One region of the Desulfovibrio sp. Fe33 genome, then DNA from elsewhere that is predicted to be linked to it. Evidence: predicted binding sites of a transcription regulator. Region 1 holds the regulator's gene; each other region holds the start of a gene.
The links. Region 1 encodes sigma-54, which starts transcription at its own class of promoters, with help from an activator protein. Its sites were predicted from a motif close to CTGGCACGGNNNNTGCTT; they were not measured.

Region 1 (4,361 bases):
GATGCCTGTGGAGCCGAGTCTTTCTCGATCGAGAAGGACACGGACCGCCTGGTCCGTGTCCATCTCTGGATATTGCTCGCCCAAGGGGGCGACTAGTTCATGCAACACGTCCGATTTGTCTTCGGACTGCAATTCGGGAAGGATCAACTCCTTCGCCAGGTAGTCACTGAGTTTCATGCTTAGTTACCGGGGTCGATCAGTCCGTAATCGCCGTTCTTTCTCTTGTATATGACGTTAACGCCTTCGGTTTCCGAATTGCGAAACACCAGGAACTCGTTATCAAGGGCATCCAGCTGCATGGCGGCCTCGTCCACGGACATGGGCTTGGGCTCGTATGCATCGGTGCCGACGATGGTGGGAGCGGAACCGCTGCCGTCCTCGAAGGACAGGTAGTTCATCTGCACCATTTTATTCGGACGCGCCTGTCTGGGGCGGTTCTTCATCTTTTCCCGCATCTTGCGGAGCTGGGCTTCCAGCTTGTCCAGGACCATATCAATGGTGGAGTACATGTCTTCAGAGTCTTCGTAGGCCGAGATATGAATGCGATCCGAATTCAGGATCACATCCGCCTTATGGCGGAACTTATCGACCAGCAGGTTGACCTGGAGATCTGCCTCCGCATCGGAAACGTACTTTGCTACCTTTTCAAAACGCTTTTCCGCGTACCCCTTGAGGTGATCGGAAGGCTCGAAATTCTTGAAAGTGAAGCTGATGTTCATACGCTGCCTCCTGGTTGTGTTTGCGGCAAGCAGAATCTAGAAATACTGCTTGCGTTTCGAAGACGAAGGAATGCCCATGGCCGAGCGGTATTTGGCGACCGTGCGCCGGGCGATGTTCACTTCCAGCTTTTCCTGGAGGATTTCGCCGATTCTCTCGTCGCTGAGCGGTTTCTTCGTGTCTTCTTCTGAGATCATTTGCTTGATGAGCGCCTTGACGCTCTCCGAACCCACCTGGGAACCGTCATTGAGGTCCAGGGCCGAATTGAAGAAGAACTTCAACTCGAAAATGCCGTGAGGAGTCGAAACATACTTGCTGGTAGTGATCCGGCTCACGGTGGACTCGTGCATCTCTATATCTTCTGCCACCTCCTTGAGGATCAGGGGTTTGAGCTTTGTCACGCCTTCCTCGAAAAAGGCTCTTTGGAATCCGACAATGCTTTCGACTACTTTATACAGGGTTCGCTGCCGCTGGTACAGACTTTTCATCAACCATGCGGCGGAACGCATCTTTTCCTGGAAATATTCCTTTTCCTTGTCGGCAGCGCCCTTCATGGAATCCATGTAGAAGGTGTTCATCTGCAAACGGGGCATACCATCCTCGTTGAGGATGATGACGAAGTCGTCACCGTATTTGTAGACGAAGACATCAGGGCTTACGTAATGCGGCTCGGTGCTGGAAAAGCTGGCGCCCGGCATGGGGTCAAGGGTCTGGAGCAAATCCAAATAATCCTTGAGCTCCTCCATGGAAATCTTGAACTTGCGGGCGAGAGGCTTATAGCGGTTCTTTTCCAGGTCTTCCAAGTGGTCCTGCACCAGGGAGACAAGAATCGGATCGTCATAGCCCAGGACTTCCATCTGGACCAGAAGACACTCCTGAGGAGTGCGCGCCCCCACTCCCACCGGGTCGAGATGCTGGATGCGGGTGAGAACGCTCTCGATTTCCTCTTCGGAAGCCTGAACCATGGCGGCTATCTCTTCCATGGAAGCCTGAAGGTAGCCGTTGGAATCGAGATTGCCCAGAATGACGTCACCAATCGCCAACTCGCTTTCCGTGAAGCTGGAAAGACGCATCTGCCAATTGAGATGGCCTTCCAGGGAAGGCTTGGAAGCGAGCCGCGCCTCGAAGGAAACACCCTCTTCCGGCATTTCCAGGTCGCGTGACAACGCCTGCTTGGAAGTGGAGGAAAATTCGCCGAGATAGTTCTCCCAATCCGCGTTCCGAACCAACTCCTCTTCCGCCTGGGACTCGGTCAGGACCTCGGTCTTGTCGGGCACCTCGGTTTCCGTTTCCGTTTCATCCAGGAAAGGATTCTCCAACAATTCCTGCTGCACCGTCTCCAACAGTTCAAGACGGGAGAGCTGCAGCAGCTTGATGGCCTGCTGCAACTGAGGCGTCATGACCAGTTGCTGCGAGAGCTTGAGCTGTTGTCGAAGTTCCAATCCCATGATTCGTCACTCACTTAGGGTTGTGTTTATCGGCTGACGGATAAAGAAAATTTTTTTACACAGCCTGCCATTTCTTTCGATTGAACTATGCCACAACGAATTAAAGGATGCAACACCATGGTGATAACATCCTGTTTCTACTGCCAATCCATCGGGCACTATATGGCATGAAAAAAGTGTACCAACCTTTGGGTACGGTGTAAATCGAGAAAGCTAAAAAAAGATTCGGTCTTTGGATTAGAGCCGGAAGTCTTCGCCCAGGTAAATCTGGCGGGCTCGGCTGGACTTCACGATATCGGTCGGAGCACCTTCCAGGATGACCGTACCCTCGTAAACGAGGTAGGCCCGGTCGCAGATATTCAATGTTTCCCGAACGTTGTGGTCGGAAATGAGGATGCCGATCTCCATGGACTTGAGCACGGAGATAATCTCCTGAATGTCGATAACGGCAATGGGGTCGATACCTGCGAACGGCTCATCGAGAAGAATGAACTGTGGGTCGAGGATCAGCGCCCGGGCTATTTCCAGCCTGCGGCGCTCGCCGCCGGACAGGAACATGGCCGCCTGATCCGCCAGCTTGGTGATGGTGAACATCTCAAGCAGCTCGTCCGCCCTGGCCCGCTGCTCCTTGGAAGTCATGGAAGTCTGTTCGAGGATGATCTCCAAATTCTGGCGCACGGTCAGTTTCTTGAAGATCGAGCTTTCCTGCGGGAGGTAGCTCACCCCGAGCCTCGCGCGTTCGTGCAGAGGCTTGTCCGTAAGCTCCTTCCCGTCAAGGGTCACAACTCCGGTGTTGGGCCGCACGATGCCTACAAGCATGTAGAACGTCGTGGTTTTTCCCGCGCCGTTTGGCCCGAGCAGACCGACGACTTCCCGGGGGTGAAGCTCAATGTTGATGCCGTGCACGACCTCTTTCTGGCCGTACCGCTTGGACAGGTTGGTTGCGCGAAGACCTTCGCCCATCTATTGCACCTTCACGTTGCCGGGAGTCATGAAGATGGCCTTGACGCGCTGCTCGCCACCGATGACCTCGGACCGGTCGTCCTTGATATGGAAATTGATGACTTCGCCCGTCAGGGAATTGGGACCGTCCTGCAATTTGGGATTCTGCTCCATCTTGAGAAGCTGCGGACCGACCATATACGTCAGCCTTCCGCAGGTCCCCTCGGTATTCCCCTTCTTCGCCCGGACATTACCCTCGGCGACAATACGCTCAATGCTGTCGGCCGAGAATTTTCTCTGCCCGCTCGCCAGAAGGTAGGCCGAAAGCTTGTCGGCCCAAAGGGTAAGCTCGCCGTGAATGGCGACCACATTGCCCACAAAGGAAATTATCTTGCCCGCCTCGTCGTAGGTCATGCGATCGGACGTGATCTTTACCGGCACACGGCTTGGATCAATGCCCACCTGCACCGGCGCGGGCGGCGGAGTCACGGCAACAGGCGCCTTGACCTCGCCTTCGCCGGAGTCGAGTTTCGGAGCGGCAGCGGGCGTCGGCTCAGCCTTCTTCACCTGGACTGTCTTGAAATATTTTGCGTTGGCATACCCGATGGCTTTGGACAGGTCCCGCTCCTGTTCTTCAAGCTTGAATACGGCCACCCATCCATTTTGCGGAAAGTCGGTCCTCACCCGCTCCCCCTTGGTCAGGGTGACCACATGAGCGGAACCCGGCGCAGGCTCCTTGCGGACATTGAGGTTGACAGTGGCTTCGGACACATTACCCCAATCCTGGGCCATGGCTCCTGCCGGAACCAGGAGCAAAACCAGCATCAGCAAAAGAACCGTTTGGCGAACCGTATTCAGCAACGTCTTATTCCTTGTCGTCTTGCAAAGGGCTTCCATCCAGCCCTTCGGGGGCCAGCAACGCTTCCACGCCGCCCGCGGCCACCAGTTGTCTCGTGACAAGATCGATCTCCAGGGCCTTCGCCTGGACGGTCATGTCGGGACGACGCAACGAAACGCCGCCCTTGAGGTACACCTTACCTATCGCCCCCACATAATCAAGCTGCTGCGCGTCCAGGGCCAGATCTCCGAATCGACCGCGAACCCTGTCGTACAACGTGAGGTTGTCATTTCCCTGGTCCACCTCGCCGCGCTCGGACTGGACATAGACCTCCTGGCGGTCATCGCCGAAAAAGGCGGTGAGCTGGGGGAATTCCACGGCAATGACACCGAGCTCCTGATTATATTTCGCGCTCT
Region 2 (4,361 bases), on a different contig from region 1:
GCCAGTTGGTTGGCCTTGTCGCCCTTGGAGGAGTAGATATCGGCCAGGGTTATGTAACCCATCGGTTCGCCTGGATATATTTCAATAATCTGCTTGGCGGAACCAACGGCCTTGTCATAGTCGCCCTTGAGCATGAAGGTGCGGGTGCGCAGACCGAGGGCCGCGCTCTGATTCTGCTTCTCCAACTGGTCGCAGAGGAGCAGGACGTCGTCGTACCGCTTCATGGACAGGAGCAGTTGCGCCTTTAACCGTTCCATTTCGATATTGAACGGCAGCTTTTCACTCCCCTGATTAAGGACGGCCAGGCCTTCTTCCGCCCTGCCCTTGCGGGCGAGGCTCTCGGCGTATCCGAGATACGCCTCGGGGCTGTTGGTCTGAAGGGCCTGCTTGAAGGCTGCTTCGGCTTCGTCCTGGCGGTTGAGAAGTTGCAGCACAAGGGCCTTGCCCAACCAGGCGCGGACGAATTCGGGATGGCGGTCCACCAGGGTCGAATATTCGGTGAGCGCTCCCTCGGGCTTCTTCTGGGCCAGATCAAGGGCCGCGAGCGTCGTGTACGGGTCCGGATTGTCCGGGTTGCTCTCCTTGGATTTGCCAAGGTATTCCCGGGCCTTTTCCACGTTGTTTTCGGAAAGCGCCACCCGCGCGAGCAGGAAATAGAGCACGGAGTCGTTCTTGCCGCCGCTCAGGCCGCTTTCAAGCGTGCTCTTCGCCAACCCCTTCTCGCCGTTTTTCATATAGAAGGAGGAAAGGATAATCATGGGACGGATGGAATCCGGGGAGGCGGCCACGGCACGGGTCAGGTCTGTCTCGGCCTCTTCCACGTTGCCGAGGGAATAGTTCAGCGCCCCCATCTTGAGAAGGGTGCCGCTGTCATCCGGCCGGCTCTTCGCCACGGCCTCGTATTGCTCGATAGCCTTCTCTTTCTCACCCTTTCTGGTCAGGGCGTCGCCCAGGGTCATCCGGGCGAAGACGTTGTCGGCGTCCTTTTCAAGTACTTTGCGGGCCTCGGCAATGGATTCGTCGATCCGATTCTGCTGAAGGAGGATCAGGGAGATCATTTCCCGCGCCTTGAGGAAATTGCCCGCGCCGTCCGCGGCCACCCGCAAATGGCTGATGGCCGTTTCCAGGTCGCCCACCGCGTAATAGCTCAAGCCCAGGAAGAAATGGGACTCGGGGTCGGAAGCGAGGGTCACTGCCTTGTGGAAGGCGTTGATGGCCTCGTGGTACTGCTTCTGAAGGTACATGGACATCCCGATGATTTTCTGCCCGTAAGGCAGATTCGGGGCCATGGCGTTGAGCTGCTTGGCCATATCCGCGGCCTTGCCGTATTCCTTCTGCTCAAGCAGGGACTGTGCCTTGACGTATTTTGCGTAGACATCGGAGGGATGGGATTCGCTGATAAAGGCGAAAGTCTCGCGATAAGCCGTCTTGTCGCCCCGCTCCAATTCGCTGGAAGCCCGCAAATACAGGGCTTCGCGGTTGGTCGGGTCCTTGGACAGGACGTCGGAGATGGCCTTGTCCGAATTGGCGATATGCCCCTGCGCCCTGTAAACCCTGGCCAGACCGATACGGGCCTCGCTGTTGTCGGGCGAAAGCTCAATGGCCTTATTGAACCACTTCTCGGCTCCCGCGTTGTCGGAGTCCTCAAGCAGCAACTTGCCGTAAAGCAATGCGCCGTCCACGGATTTGGGGTTGGCCGAGCAATAGGCGTCGACGTATTCCAAAGCCTTGGATGGATTCTTGGACAGTCTTTCAAGACGGGCCAGATCGTAGTTCAATTCCTTGTCATAAGGATTCTGGAGTTTGTATTTGTCGAAATTCTTGCGGGCCTGATCCAGCTTGCCGGTGGCCAGATACGATTTGGCCAGGCCGAGCCGGGCCTGCAACAGATTGGGGTCCTTTTCAAGGATGGTCTTATAAATGACAATGGCGCCGGAATGATTGCCGTCGGCGCTGTATTGCGCGCCTTCATCCAGCATCTTGGCGATGTCGTTGTTACCGCAGCCGGCAAGAAGAGCTATAAACAGAGTCAGATACAGGAATCTTGTGAGTTTCACGGCATCCTCCCAAAATGATGCTTCGTTTCCGCATTCAGCAGACCCTTAAATAGCCAGAATCATGCCAGCGTTATTTCTAATCAATTAATACAATAAAATCAAAGTATTATCACATTCACACCTCCAATCTTCCCGCACTCGGGCACCGATTTGTCCGGTTTAACCAGACTTTTTTCTCCTGGCCGAATCGGGGCCCCGAATGAGTTGATATGTGCGGGGTGCAACTGGCGTTTATCTCTAGAAAAAGCCTAAAAAGTTTTCCACAGCTCACGCTCACGATTTACTCGATCAAACTAACCGTTCTGCCATTATGGAAGATTTTTCTATAGCTTTTTATATTATCGATAGATTGTGTCTATACACTTTTGTGGACCAAACATAATAGATCATAAAAATATTTAATTTCGATATGTTATCCTTTGCAAAACGGGAAATGTCCGATTTTCCCGGATAATCGCTCCGGCTTAAGACCCTTTTGGCCGCCCTGCTTCCCTCAAACGACCCGCCTGAATATCAGCCATGTTCATTTTTCACTGAATCGATTCATTGCCGGGCGTGAAGCAGGCTCGGAATATCTTTCCGGTTGGCACCACGGCCCGAAATTTGCTAACTGAAGTAGTTATCGGAGAACGAAAGAATTGCCATGATCGCCACCATCGCCTGCCAAAACCTTTTCCACGACAAGCTGCGCCTGGTCGTCACCCTGACCGGCATCGTCTTTTCCGTGGTCCTCATAACCATCCAGGTGGGGCTGTTCCTCGGGTTCACCATCACCATCTCCTCGGTCATCGACCACTCCGGGGCCGATGTCTGGGTCACGTCCCCCGGGGTAAAGAATTTCGACATCGCCCTGCCTCTCAAGGAGAGCAAGTACTACGACACCCTGTCCGTTCCCGGCGTGGCCTCGGCCTCGAAGTTCATCACCCAGTTCGCGAACTGGAAACGGCCTGACGGCGGCCAGGAGTCCATCCAGATCGTCGGCTTCGAACCGGCCAAGGGCATGGGGGGGCCCTGGGGAATGGTGGCGGGCTCCACCGATCTTCTGGACCTGCGGGACGGCATCATCCCGGACCAGCTCTATGTGGAGAAGCTCGGCGTTCCGAGACAGGGGGAAGTCGTGGAGATCAACGACAAGCGGGCGCGTGTGGTCGGGTTCACCCGGGGCATCCGATCCTTCACCACCTCGCCTTTCGTCTTCGCGTCCCTGGACACGGCTTGGCGGGTTTCGAACCTGAAACCGGGTGAATTCACTTACATTCTGGTAAAAGCAGACAAAGGGGTCTCCCCGGAGGCCTTGCGCGACGCCATCCGCAAAAACGTGCAGGGCGTGGACGCCTACACCACCCCTGAATTCAGTTGGAAAACCCAGCAATACTGGATGTTCAACACGGGCGCCGGCGCGGGCATCCTCATCGCCGCCTTCCTCGGCATGGTGGTCGGTACGGTCATCGTCGCCCAGACCCTCTACGCCACCACCCTGGACCACATTTCCGAATTCGCCACTCTCAAGGCCATGGGCGCGCCCAATTCATATATATATAGCATCCTGCTCGCCCAGGCGTCCCTGAGCGCCGTGCTGGGCTACGGCTTCGGCATCGCCATTTCGATCATGGTCTCCCGATTCAGCGACTTTTCCGCCACGGCCATCGTCATCCCTCCCCTGCTCGGCGGAGGCATGTTCTTCCTCACGCTGTTCATGTGCATCGGCTCCGCGCTGATCTCCATCCGCAAGGTCATGACCCTCGACCCGATCCTGGTCTTCAAGGGGAGATAAAATGACGGCGAAAACGGCCATAGAACTGCGCGACATATCCAAGGCGTACGGTCCCGAAGGCAATCGGGAATACGCCCTGCGCAACGCGACCCTGGACGTGGTCCAGGGAGAGGTGCTCATGCTCATGGGGCCTTCCGGCAGCGGCAAGACCACGCTGCTGTCCATCATGGGCTGCATTCTCAAAGCCACTTCCGGCTCCCTGAGCGTCGCAGGCCGGGACGTGTCCGGTCTCTCGCAACAGGCCCTGGGCAAGATTCGGCTCGACAACATCGGGTACATTTTTCAGGAATACAATTTATTCCCCACCCTCAACGTCCTGGAAAACGTCATGGTCGCCCTGGACCTGCGGGGCTATTCCCGCAGCCAGGCGAGGGAAACGGCCATGAAGACCCTGGCCGACGTGGGGCTGGACGACAAAGCCGCCGTCAAGCCCGCCACAATGAGCGGCGGGCAGAAACAGCGGCTGGCCATCGCCCGCGCCCTGGCCGGATCGCCCAAGGTCATCCTTGCGGACGAGCCCACGGCCGCGT
Region 3 (4,361 bases), on a different contig from region 1:
GCGGCCAGGATCTCGCCGGTCTCGGCCAGAGTGACAAGACCGTCAGGCATGTTGTCCAGCAGCTTGTTCTGGAACCGCTCCAGGCGGACGAGCTTGCGGCTCGCGCCCCGGCGGCGCAGGTAGGCGAACGCCAGGGACCAGAGGACCACGGCGGCGAGAAAGACGTATCCGGTCTGATAGGTGGCCGCCTGCCGGTACTGGCGGAACTGGCGCATATGCTTTTCGGCATTGAGCCCCACCACCAGGTAAACCTGGGATTGCGATTCGTCGAACATCATCCCCGGGCCCATGCCCTGTCCCATACCGGGGCCCATGTTCTGCCCCATGCCCCGGCCTGCTCCGCCCCTTCCCGGCGTCGAATCCCCATCGACGGGGTCAACGCCGAGCAGAACCGCGATACCGGAACGGACCTGAAGCCCGGACAGCAGCACATTGGTCTTGTCCACCTCGGCCATGACGTGCCAGGCCCGGCCGGGCTCTATATCCTCGGCCACGGCGTCGGGCAGTTGGAAGATGGGATGATTGTCCTTTTTCACGGAGGTCACGATGGGCCGCCCGGCGCGGTCGAACAGGGTGACGAACTCGATGTCCTCGGATTTAGCGAGTTCGGTGAAAAGCTCTTCCGTCATGGTCCGGAAAAGAGCCGAGGACTGGCCGCCCATTCGCAGGGTGCGGGCAATGCGGAAGATGTTGTTGTCCACGCCGCGCAAAATCGAGTTACCGGTCATTATCATGTGGTCCTCGACGATCTTGCGCTGCTGGGCGATGGACTGCCAGGTCAGGTACAGACTGCCGAGGCCCAACACGATCAGGGCCAGGACAAGGGCGACGAGAGGTCCCTTCTCCCTTTCTTCCGGATGAACGACTTCCATATGCCGACTACTCGCCCTTGACTATCCTGTAGATATCGATGGGAGACATGTCGTGCTCCGCGGCCAGGGTCTTGAAGGAACTTTCCGGCGCGGCGTCGATGCCCGCGTTCTTAAGCCGCGCCAGGACTTCCTCCAGCTCCAGGCCGTAGGAGGTGCAGATCACGGCGACCGTCATCTTGCCGGTGCCTTCGGGCGGCTGGACGGGCATCAGGGAAAACGGGTCGCCGCCCTGCTTGGCCCTGATGATGTCGTAAATATACTGAGGGCTCACTCCGCGCGACCGCGCGATGTCCTTTATCAGCGAATCCTCGTTCACGGACTCGTCAAACCCGGCCTCGCGCAACGCGCTCAAGGCCAAATCCACGTTCAGTCCAAGGAAACCGCAGAATTTCTTCAGCGGGCTGGTCTCGGCGTGGCCGTAGGGAGGATTGCCGTATGTCGCGGTGGCGTCCTCCTTTATCTGCGCGCCGAAATCGAGCAGCGTGCTCATGGGGGGAAGTCCGGCGAGCGTGCCAGCGAAGACCACGAACACCAGAACGAAACTGACGATCATGGGCGTTGTCATGACCACCAGTTCCCGAGCCCGGTTCTTCATGTAATTAATGAGGGGCTTCCAGTTGAGCCAAACATGCAGGAGCAGAGCGATGAGGAACAGGGTCCCCACGGTGGTGTGCACGTCGCCCCACTGAGTTTTTGTCATGCCCAGCAGATGCCAATCGGCCCAGTAGGCTACCCGGCCCTCAGGCACGATATACAGGATCACGCTGGTGACCAGCGTGACGAGAAAAGAAAGAAGTGCGGTAAGGGACGTGATTTTTCTAAACATTCTGGGCCTCCTCGAAAAAATGCGTTGCCGGAAAGTTCCGGCATCCCGCCAACGTCAGCCGACGATCATATGCGGGACAGGAAGCCCCACGCCTCCTGCCCCGCAATATCCTGTTTTCCGAGTTATCGGAAATATCGCTTCAATTCAATGAACTAGAACATTCCCCGGTTCATGCCCTGACCGGAGCCCATGCCCTGGCCGGGACCCATGCCGCGACCGGGACCGCAATCGTTACCGGAGCAGGGGCCGCGACCTTCGCCGGGACCACGGCGGGGGCAATCGCCGAAGGCGGCGATGCCGGTGGCCTTGACCAGTTCATCGCCCATGGCCTTGCGCAGTTCCCACATCTTGCCGCGCTGAGCGGAGATCTCGTTGACCAGCTTGGTGATGGCCGCTTCATCCGCGTTGCCGCCGTTGACCATGGCCTGGAGCACGGAGCGCTTGGCCCAGAGAGCGTTGCGCACGGCTTCGAACTGCGGCTCGTATTTGTCCACGATGGCGTCGGCCTCGGCCTGCTTCTCGGGGGTCAGTTGATTGTACATGGCGCCGGGGCCGTAGCCGGGACCGCCGCACGAGCCGGAGAATCCGCGGCCTTGGCCGGGACCGGCCAACGCGAAAGCCGCCATGCTCAGGACAAGAGCCGCAGCCAATGCGGAGATGGTGATGTTTTTCTTGGACATGTGTCTGCCTCCTAAAGGTTATGCTTTCATGCGAACAGGTAAATGAGTGTGTGACATTCTGCCTGGCATAAAGCACGGGGCGTGCCAAAGACACAATCATCCGAAATTACTATTCTTACCCGAAACAAATCCGTCCACGATGCACTTTGTTTGTGCAGTTATTTTCACACTTGTTGCACAGAATGTGTGCAATGTGCAAGTGGCATCCCTTGACAAAGGGCCTTCGCGGCATGACCTAAGAGGCATCGACGAACCATATGGGACCTGGAGAGTCAATCATGCCCATCTATGAATATACCTGCAAAAAATGCGGAAACGAATTCGAGGAGCTTGTCCTTGGTGCGGACACGGTTGTGACCTGCCCCGAATGCGGCTCCAAGGACACGGAAAAACTCATGAGCGCCTGCCGCGCCAAAGTCGACGGAGGCGGCCCGAACCTGGACGCCCTCCAGGGATCGGGCTGCGGCTCCGGCGGCGGCTGAGGCATCTAGCGCCGCGCCCGGTTCGGGCGCATACGTTTTCCCCCCGGCCCCGGCCACATCCCGGCGGCCGGGGTCTGCTTTTCCCCCGGCCCACGCCGACTTCGGCCGTTCCCTTTCGGCACGAGAAATGATAGGTGGACCGAACCAAGCTCCACTTCGCAACGAACGAGGACCGCAAATGCCCAACAGATTGCCCTGGCCGGAATATTTCATGCGCATCGCCCACCTTGTGGCCCAGCGCTCCACCTGCACCCGCCGCGCCGTGGGCGCCATCGCCGTGCGCGACAAGCGCATCCTGGCCACCGGATACAACGGCGTACCCACCAACATCGCCCATTGCGAAGAAGTGGGCTGCCTGCGCGACCGCCTCGGCATCCCTTCGGGCGAACGCCACGAGCTGTGCCGTGGCCTGCACGCCGAGCAGAACGTCATCATCCAGGCCGCCACCAACGGACTGGATCTCAAGGGGTGCGACATCTACTGCACCACCAAGCCGTGCATCCTGTGCACCAAGATGCTCATCAACTGCGGCGTGGAAAACATCTATTATGCCGAGAACTATCCCGACGAGCTGTCCGAGGACATGCTCACCGAAGCCGGAGTGAACCATGTTTTCATGGAAGGCGACTTCAGCTAGCGAACGCTTCATGGCCCGGGCCGTTGAACTGGCCCGGCGAGGACGCGGAGCCACCGCACCGAACCCGTGCGTCGGAGCCGTGCTGGTCCGCGACGGCCAGGTGGCCGCCGAGGGGTGGCACACCCGTTTCGGCAAACCGCACGCCGAACGGGAATGCCTGGCCGCGGCCCGCGCCTCGGGCGTGGACCCGCGCGGGGCGACCATGTACGTCACCCTTGAGCCGTGCAACCACCACGGCAAGACCCCGCCGTGCACCGAAGCCCTCATCGAGGCGGGCGTGGCCGAGGTGGTGGTCGGTACCCGCGACCCCAACCCCATTGCCGCGGGAGGAGTGGAAAAACTCCAGGCCCACGGCATCAAAGTCACGGTGGGCGTGCTTGAACGGGAGTGCCGGGACCTGATCGCCGACTTCCTGCTCTGGCAACAGACCCACTCGTCCTACAACATCCTCAAGATGGCCGCCACGCTGGACGGCAAGATCGCGGCCGCCTCCCGCAAGCCCGAACCGGTTTCCTGCCCCGAATCCTTTGCCAGGGTGCACGCCCTACGGGCACTGGTAGGCGCGGTCATCGTCGGCGGGAACACCTTCTACGCGGACGACCCGAGCCTGACCTGCCGGATGGACGGCCTGCCCGAAGACTTCGTCCAGCCCTTCGGGGTGGTCATCTCCTCCCGCCTGCCCGAAGACCCGAGCAGGTTCACCCTGCTGCGCGATCGGCCGGAGCGGGCCATCTTCATGACTTCCCAGACCGCCGCCCGCAGCCCCCAGGCCGACGTCCTGCGGCGGCGCGGCACCTCGGTCTGGCCCTTGCCCGGCCGGGCCGGTTCCCTTGCCCTCGCCTGCGGCTTCGAACGGCTGCGCTA
Region 4 (4,361 bases), on a different contig from region 1:
TTGCCTAAATTAGAAACCCTGCCGCATTCGCACCATCCGCGAGGCGGCGATAAAAGTTTTGGAGATTCTTAAGAACCTTTTTCAAAAGGGTCTTAAGCCGCCGGAGGCATTCTCATGACCAAGATCGTTTCCCGTTTCGCGCCGAGCCCGACCGGGTTCCTGCATATCGGCGGTGCCCGCACCGCACTGTTTTCCTGGCTCCTTGCCCGGTCCATGGGCGGGGAATTTCGTTTGCGCATCGAAGACACGGACCGCGAGCGGTCCACCCAGGAGGCCACGGACGCCATCATCGACTCCATGCGCTGGCTCGGCCTTGAACACGACGGTGAGATCGTCTTCCAGTCCGACCGTTCCGATCGGCACAACGAGGTCATCGACCAGCTCATCGCCTCGGGCCACGCCTACTACTGTCAGTGCAGCAAGGAGGACGTGGACGCCATGCGTGAAAAGGCCATGCAGGAAGGCCGCAAGCCCAAGTACGACGGCACCTGCCGCGAAAAGGGGCTGACTTCGGGCGTGGTCCGGCTCAAGGCTCCGCTGGAAGGAGCCACCGGATACAAGGACATGGTCAAGGGCTTCATCTCGGTGGAGAACTCCGAGATGGACGACATGATCCTGCGCCGCACGGACGGAACGCCCACCTACAACCTGGCCGTGGTGGTGGACGATCACGACATGGGAGTGACCCATGTGTTGCGCGGCGACGACCACGTGAACAATACCCCCAGGCAGATTCTCATCTATCGCGCCATGGGTTGGGACGTGCCCGAGTTCGGCCACGTGCCCATGATCCTCGGCCCGGACAAGAAGAAGCTTTCCAAGCGCCACGGCGCGCTGTCGGTCATGGAATATGAAAAGATGGGCTACCTGCCCGAGGCCGTGACCAACTATCTGGCCCGCTTGGGATGGTCCCACGGCGATCAGGAACTGTTCACCATGGACGAGATGGTCGAATTCTTCACCACCGACGGCCTGGGCAATTCCCCGTCGGTCTTCGACCTGACCAAGTTCGAATGGGTCAACGGCCAGTACATGCAGAAGGCGGACCCGGACCGTCTGGCCGGGATGCTCTGCGATTTCCTGGCCCGAGAGGTGGGCGAGGAAGAGGCCAAGTCCGTGACCCGCGAGCAGTTCGCCCGCATCGCGCCCCTGTTGCAGCCTCGGGCCAAGTCCGTGCTCGATATGCTGGAGCAGGCCCGCCCGTTCATCGTGGACGCCACGTTCCTGCCCTACGACGAAAGCGCCGTGAAGAAATTCCTGACCGACGAGACCAAGCCTCTGCTTGCGGAGATCGCTGAGCGCATGGAAGGTCTCGACGAGTTCACCGAAGCGTCCCTGGAGGAATTGCACCGGCAGTTCATCGAGGAGAAGGACATCAAGTTCAAGGTCGTCGCGCAGCCCCTTCGGGTGGCCATCACCGGCAAGACCCAGTCGCCCGGCCTGTTCGAGACCATGATCGTGCTCGGCAAGGAGCAGACGCTGTCCCGCATCAGAAGGGCGGTGGAGCTGTAGCCCGCCGCACCCGGTTGAAATATCGTGAAGGCCCCCGTCGGATATATCCGGCGGGGGCCTTCGTTTGGGGTGCTGCTCCATTAACCGTCGCGCAGTTCGTCCTTCATGGCGAGGAACGTGCTCTTATCGATCTCGCCGGACGCGTAGCGGCGTTTGAGGATTTCCTCCGGCGTTGCGGATTCCGGAGGTGTGGCTGGTTTGTGGAATAATCGCACCGAGATATATATTATCAGCCCCAGCACCAGGAATTGGATAACTCCCCCGTGGAGGAAGCTCATTGAGCCGAACCAACCGCCGGACCCTTCGCCGAATCGGAATCCCGGGCCGGAACACCAGGTTCCGAGTGAAGTCAAAAATTCCATGATCTCTCCAGAGCTTGTTTGCCTGGAAGATAGCACGGACTATGCCAAACGAGTTGTGGAGCTATTTCAGCGTGTTGAGACTAAGACGGGAGAGAAATATTGTGCAGTTGTGCAATGCTTTGCGTGCGGACTTGACGAAAAATTGCACTATGGGGGGCGGGGAGGGATGGCAGGTCAATAGACGCAAAAAAGTTGCCGCCGAAATGTTTTCGGCGGCAACTTTCGGCCATCGAAATGTGCAGCACGTTATGCTTCGGGCTTCTTGTTGGCCACGGGCTTGACCACTGCGCCGTTGCGGATGCAGCGGGTGCAGGCCTTGATGCTGACGACCTGGCCGGACTCCAACTGATGACGAACCTTCTGCAGGTTGGGCATGAAGCGGCGTTTGGTCTTGATGTGGGAGTGGCTGACGTTGTTGCCAGTCTGGGGACCCTTTCCACAAATATCGCAAACCTGGGACATTGCGACCTCCTGATGTATTCTAAGGAAATAAATCGTTTTCGTACTTGCGAACCCGCCTGGTTCTGGTAGCTTCTCCGGTCGGCGGGAGAGAATCCTTACCGAGCCCTGAAGCAAATGGCAAGGGTTTTTTTCTTGACATGGGATTTTATTACCATATAGGAAGCACCGGTTGTCCGGCCGTGGAGCCGGACCGAAGACGGAGTACGACATGGTTGAATATTGGCTGACGATCAGCGACATTGCCGCGGAGGGCGGGAACTTCACCTTCGATGACCAGGATTTCTGGCGCGAGGCGTGGCGTACGTTCAAACTGGACATCCGTCCGGGCCGCGATCTCGTGGCCGAGTATTCCGTTTTGCCCCAGTCTGACGACGGGGCGCTGGTGCGCGGCACCCTCAAGGGAGCCGTCAAGCTGGCCTGCGACCGCTGCGCCGAATTTTTTGAATACGGGATCGAAGTGGACTTCGACGCCTTCGAGCAGTTGCCCAATGGCGACGAGGACGACGGCGACCCGCGGGTGCGCGTGGAAAACGGCCAGCTCCAGCTCGACATGGGCACCATCCTCTGGGAGGAGTTCGCCCTGGCCCTGCCGTTCAAGCCCTTGTGCGGCGAATCCTGCAAGGGCGTGTGTCCCGGATGCGGGGCCAACCTCAATTCCGGCGAGTGTTCCTGCGAGCTGGATGATGGTGACGAAAGGCTTGCGGTTTTCCGCGACTTGAAGATAAAGTAACGCCCTTGCCCGGAGCTTCGGCTTCGTGCATTCGGTTGAGAACAAATCAATACGAGGTATATATCATGGCTGTCCCCAAGAAGAAAACGTCCAAGTCCCGCAAGGGTATGCGCCGCGCTCACGATAAGGTTGCCGCTCCCAACGTCATTTACTGCGAATGCGGTGAACCCACCCTGCCCCATCGCGCCTGCTCTGTCTGCGGCTCCTACAAGGGGCGTCAGGTCATTGACGGCGAAGATGCCTAGCAGCGAGGGAATCCTGGCTCCGCGCATCGCCGTGGACGCCATGGGGGGAGATTTCGGGCCCGGCATTGTCGTGCCCGCTGCGGTGGCCGCTGCGCGCGAGGGTATATCCGTCGTGCTTGTCGGAGACGCTGAGCGCGTCCGAGCCGAGCTCGGCAAGTTCGACACCAAGGGGCTGGACATAGAAATAGTCCATGCCTCTCAGGTGGTCGAGATGGACGATAAGCCCGCCGACGCGCTGAGGCGTAAAAAGGATTCTTCCATTCAGGTGGCCTGCCGCCTGGTCAAGGAAGGCAAGGCTCACGGCGTGGTTTCTGCCGGACATTCCGGCGCCACCGTGGCCTGCGGCATGTTCGTCCTGGGGCGTATCCCGGGCGTGCAGCGTCCTGCCCTGGCCGGCATCCTGCCCACCGAGAAGAACCCCGTGGTGCTCATTGACGTCGGCGCCAACGTCGACTCCAAGCCGCAGCATCTTCTCCAGTTCGGCCTTATGGCCGACGTCCTGGCCCGGCACGTCCTGGGCGTCAAGGACCCGTCCGTGGGCATTCTGTCCATCGGCGAGGAGGAGGGCAAGGGCAACGCCGCCGTTCGCGAAGCCTTCGACCTGCTCAAACGTTCGCAGATGCGGTTCATCGGCAACGTCGAGGGGCGCGATATCTTCACCGGTGAGGTGGATGTCGTGGTCTGCGACGGCTTCGTCGGCAATGTCGCCCTGAAGCTTTCCGAAGGACTGGCCCGCTCCCTGAGCCGTCTGCTCAAGGATGAGTTGAAGTCGAGCTGGCTGTCCATGCTCGGCACGCTGCTCTCCTTTGGGGCGTTCAAGCGGTTCAAGAAGCTCGTGGACTACGCCGAATATGGCGGAGCGCCCCTGCTCGGCCTTCGCGACATCGTCATCGTCGCGCACGGCAAGTCCAATGAGTTGGCTATGACCAACTGCATCCGCATGGCCGCCACCAGCGTGCGCAACAATGTGCATGGCCATCTGGCGGACGGCCTGGCCGCCCACAAGGATCTGGCGGTCAAGCCTGACAGAAACGCTGCCTGACACATCCC

Region 2: a site for sigma-54 is predicted at 2,108-2,125, ahead of prsT (XrtA/PEP-CTERM system TPR-repeat protein PrsT). Genes of this name have one in related genera too.
Region 3: a site for sigma-54 is predicted at 2,449-2,466, ahead of PSN43_RS03205 (Spy/CpxP family protein refolding chaperone). Genes of this name have one in related genera too.
Region 4: a site for sigma-54 is predicted at 1,905-1,922, ahead of PSN43_RS03255 (SHOCT domain-containing protein). Genes of this name have one in related genera too.

What each region holds. Positions count from the first base shown of each region.
Region 1 is NZ_JAQKGU010000003.1:62,269-66,629, reverse strand. It holds gene PSN43_RS05410 (PTS sugar transporter subunit IIA) at 1-177, opposite strand, end outside; gene hpf (ribosome hibernation-promoting factor, HPF/YfiA family) at 180-719, opposite strand; gene rpoN (RNA polymerase factor sigma-54) at 756-2,165, opposite strand; gene lptB (LPS export ABC transporter ATP-binding protein) at 2,403-3,128, opposite strand; gene PSN43_RS05390 (LptA/OstA family protein) at 3,129-3,932, opposite strand; gene lptC (LPS export ABC transporter periplasmic protein LptC) at 3,973-4,361, opposite strand, start outside.
Region 2 is NZ_JAQKGU010000002.1:495,851-500,211, reverse strand. It holds gene prsT (XrtA/PEP-CTERM system TPR-repeat protein PrsT) at 1-2,057, opposite strand, end outside; gene PSN43_RS05005 (ABC transporter permease) at 2,701-3,831, shown strand; gene PSN43_RS05000 (ABC transporter ATP-binding protein) at 3,833-4,361, shown strand, end outside.
Region 3 is NZ_JAQKGU010000002.1:81,787-86,147, reverse strand. It holds gene PSN43_RS03215 (two-component system sensor histidine kinase NtrB) at 1-872, opposite strand, end outside; gene PSN43_RS03210 (DUF4405 domain-containing protein) at 880-1,698, opposite strand; gene PSN43_RS03205 (Spy/CpxP family protein refolding chaperone) at 1,851-2,378, opposite strand; gene PSN43_RS03200 (FmdB family zinc ribbon protein) at 2,657-2,860, shown strand; gene PSN43_RS03195 (deoxycytidylate deaminase) at 3,039-3,497, shown strand; gene ribD (bifunctional diaminohydroxyphosphoribosylaminopyrimidine deaminase/5-amino-6-(5-phosphoribosylamino)uracil reductase RibD) at 3,508-4,361, shown strand, end outside.
Region 4 is NZ_JAQKGU010000002.1:93,715-98,075, forward strand. It holds gene gltX (glutamate--tRNA ligase) at 115-1,512, shown strand; gene PSN43_RS03255 (SHOCT domain-containing protein) at 1,593-1,874, opposite strand; gene rpmB (50S ribosomal protein L28) at 2,121-2,336, opposite strand; gene PSN43_RS03265 (YceD family protein) at 2,545-3,066, shown strand; gene rpmF (50S ribosomal protein L32) at 3,132-3,311, shown strand; gene plsX (phosphate acyltransferase PlsX) at 3,304-4,353, shown strand.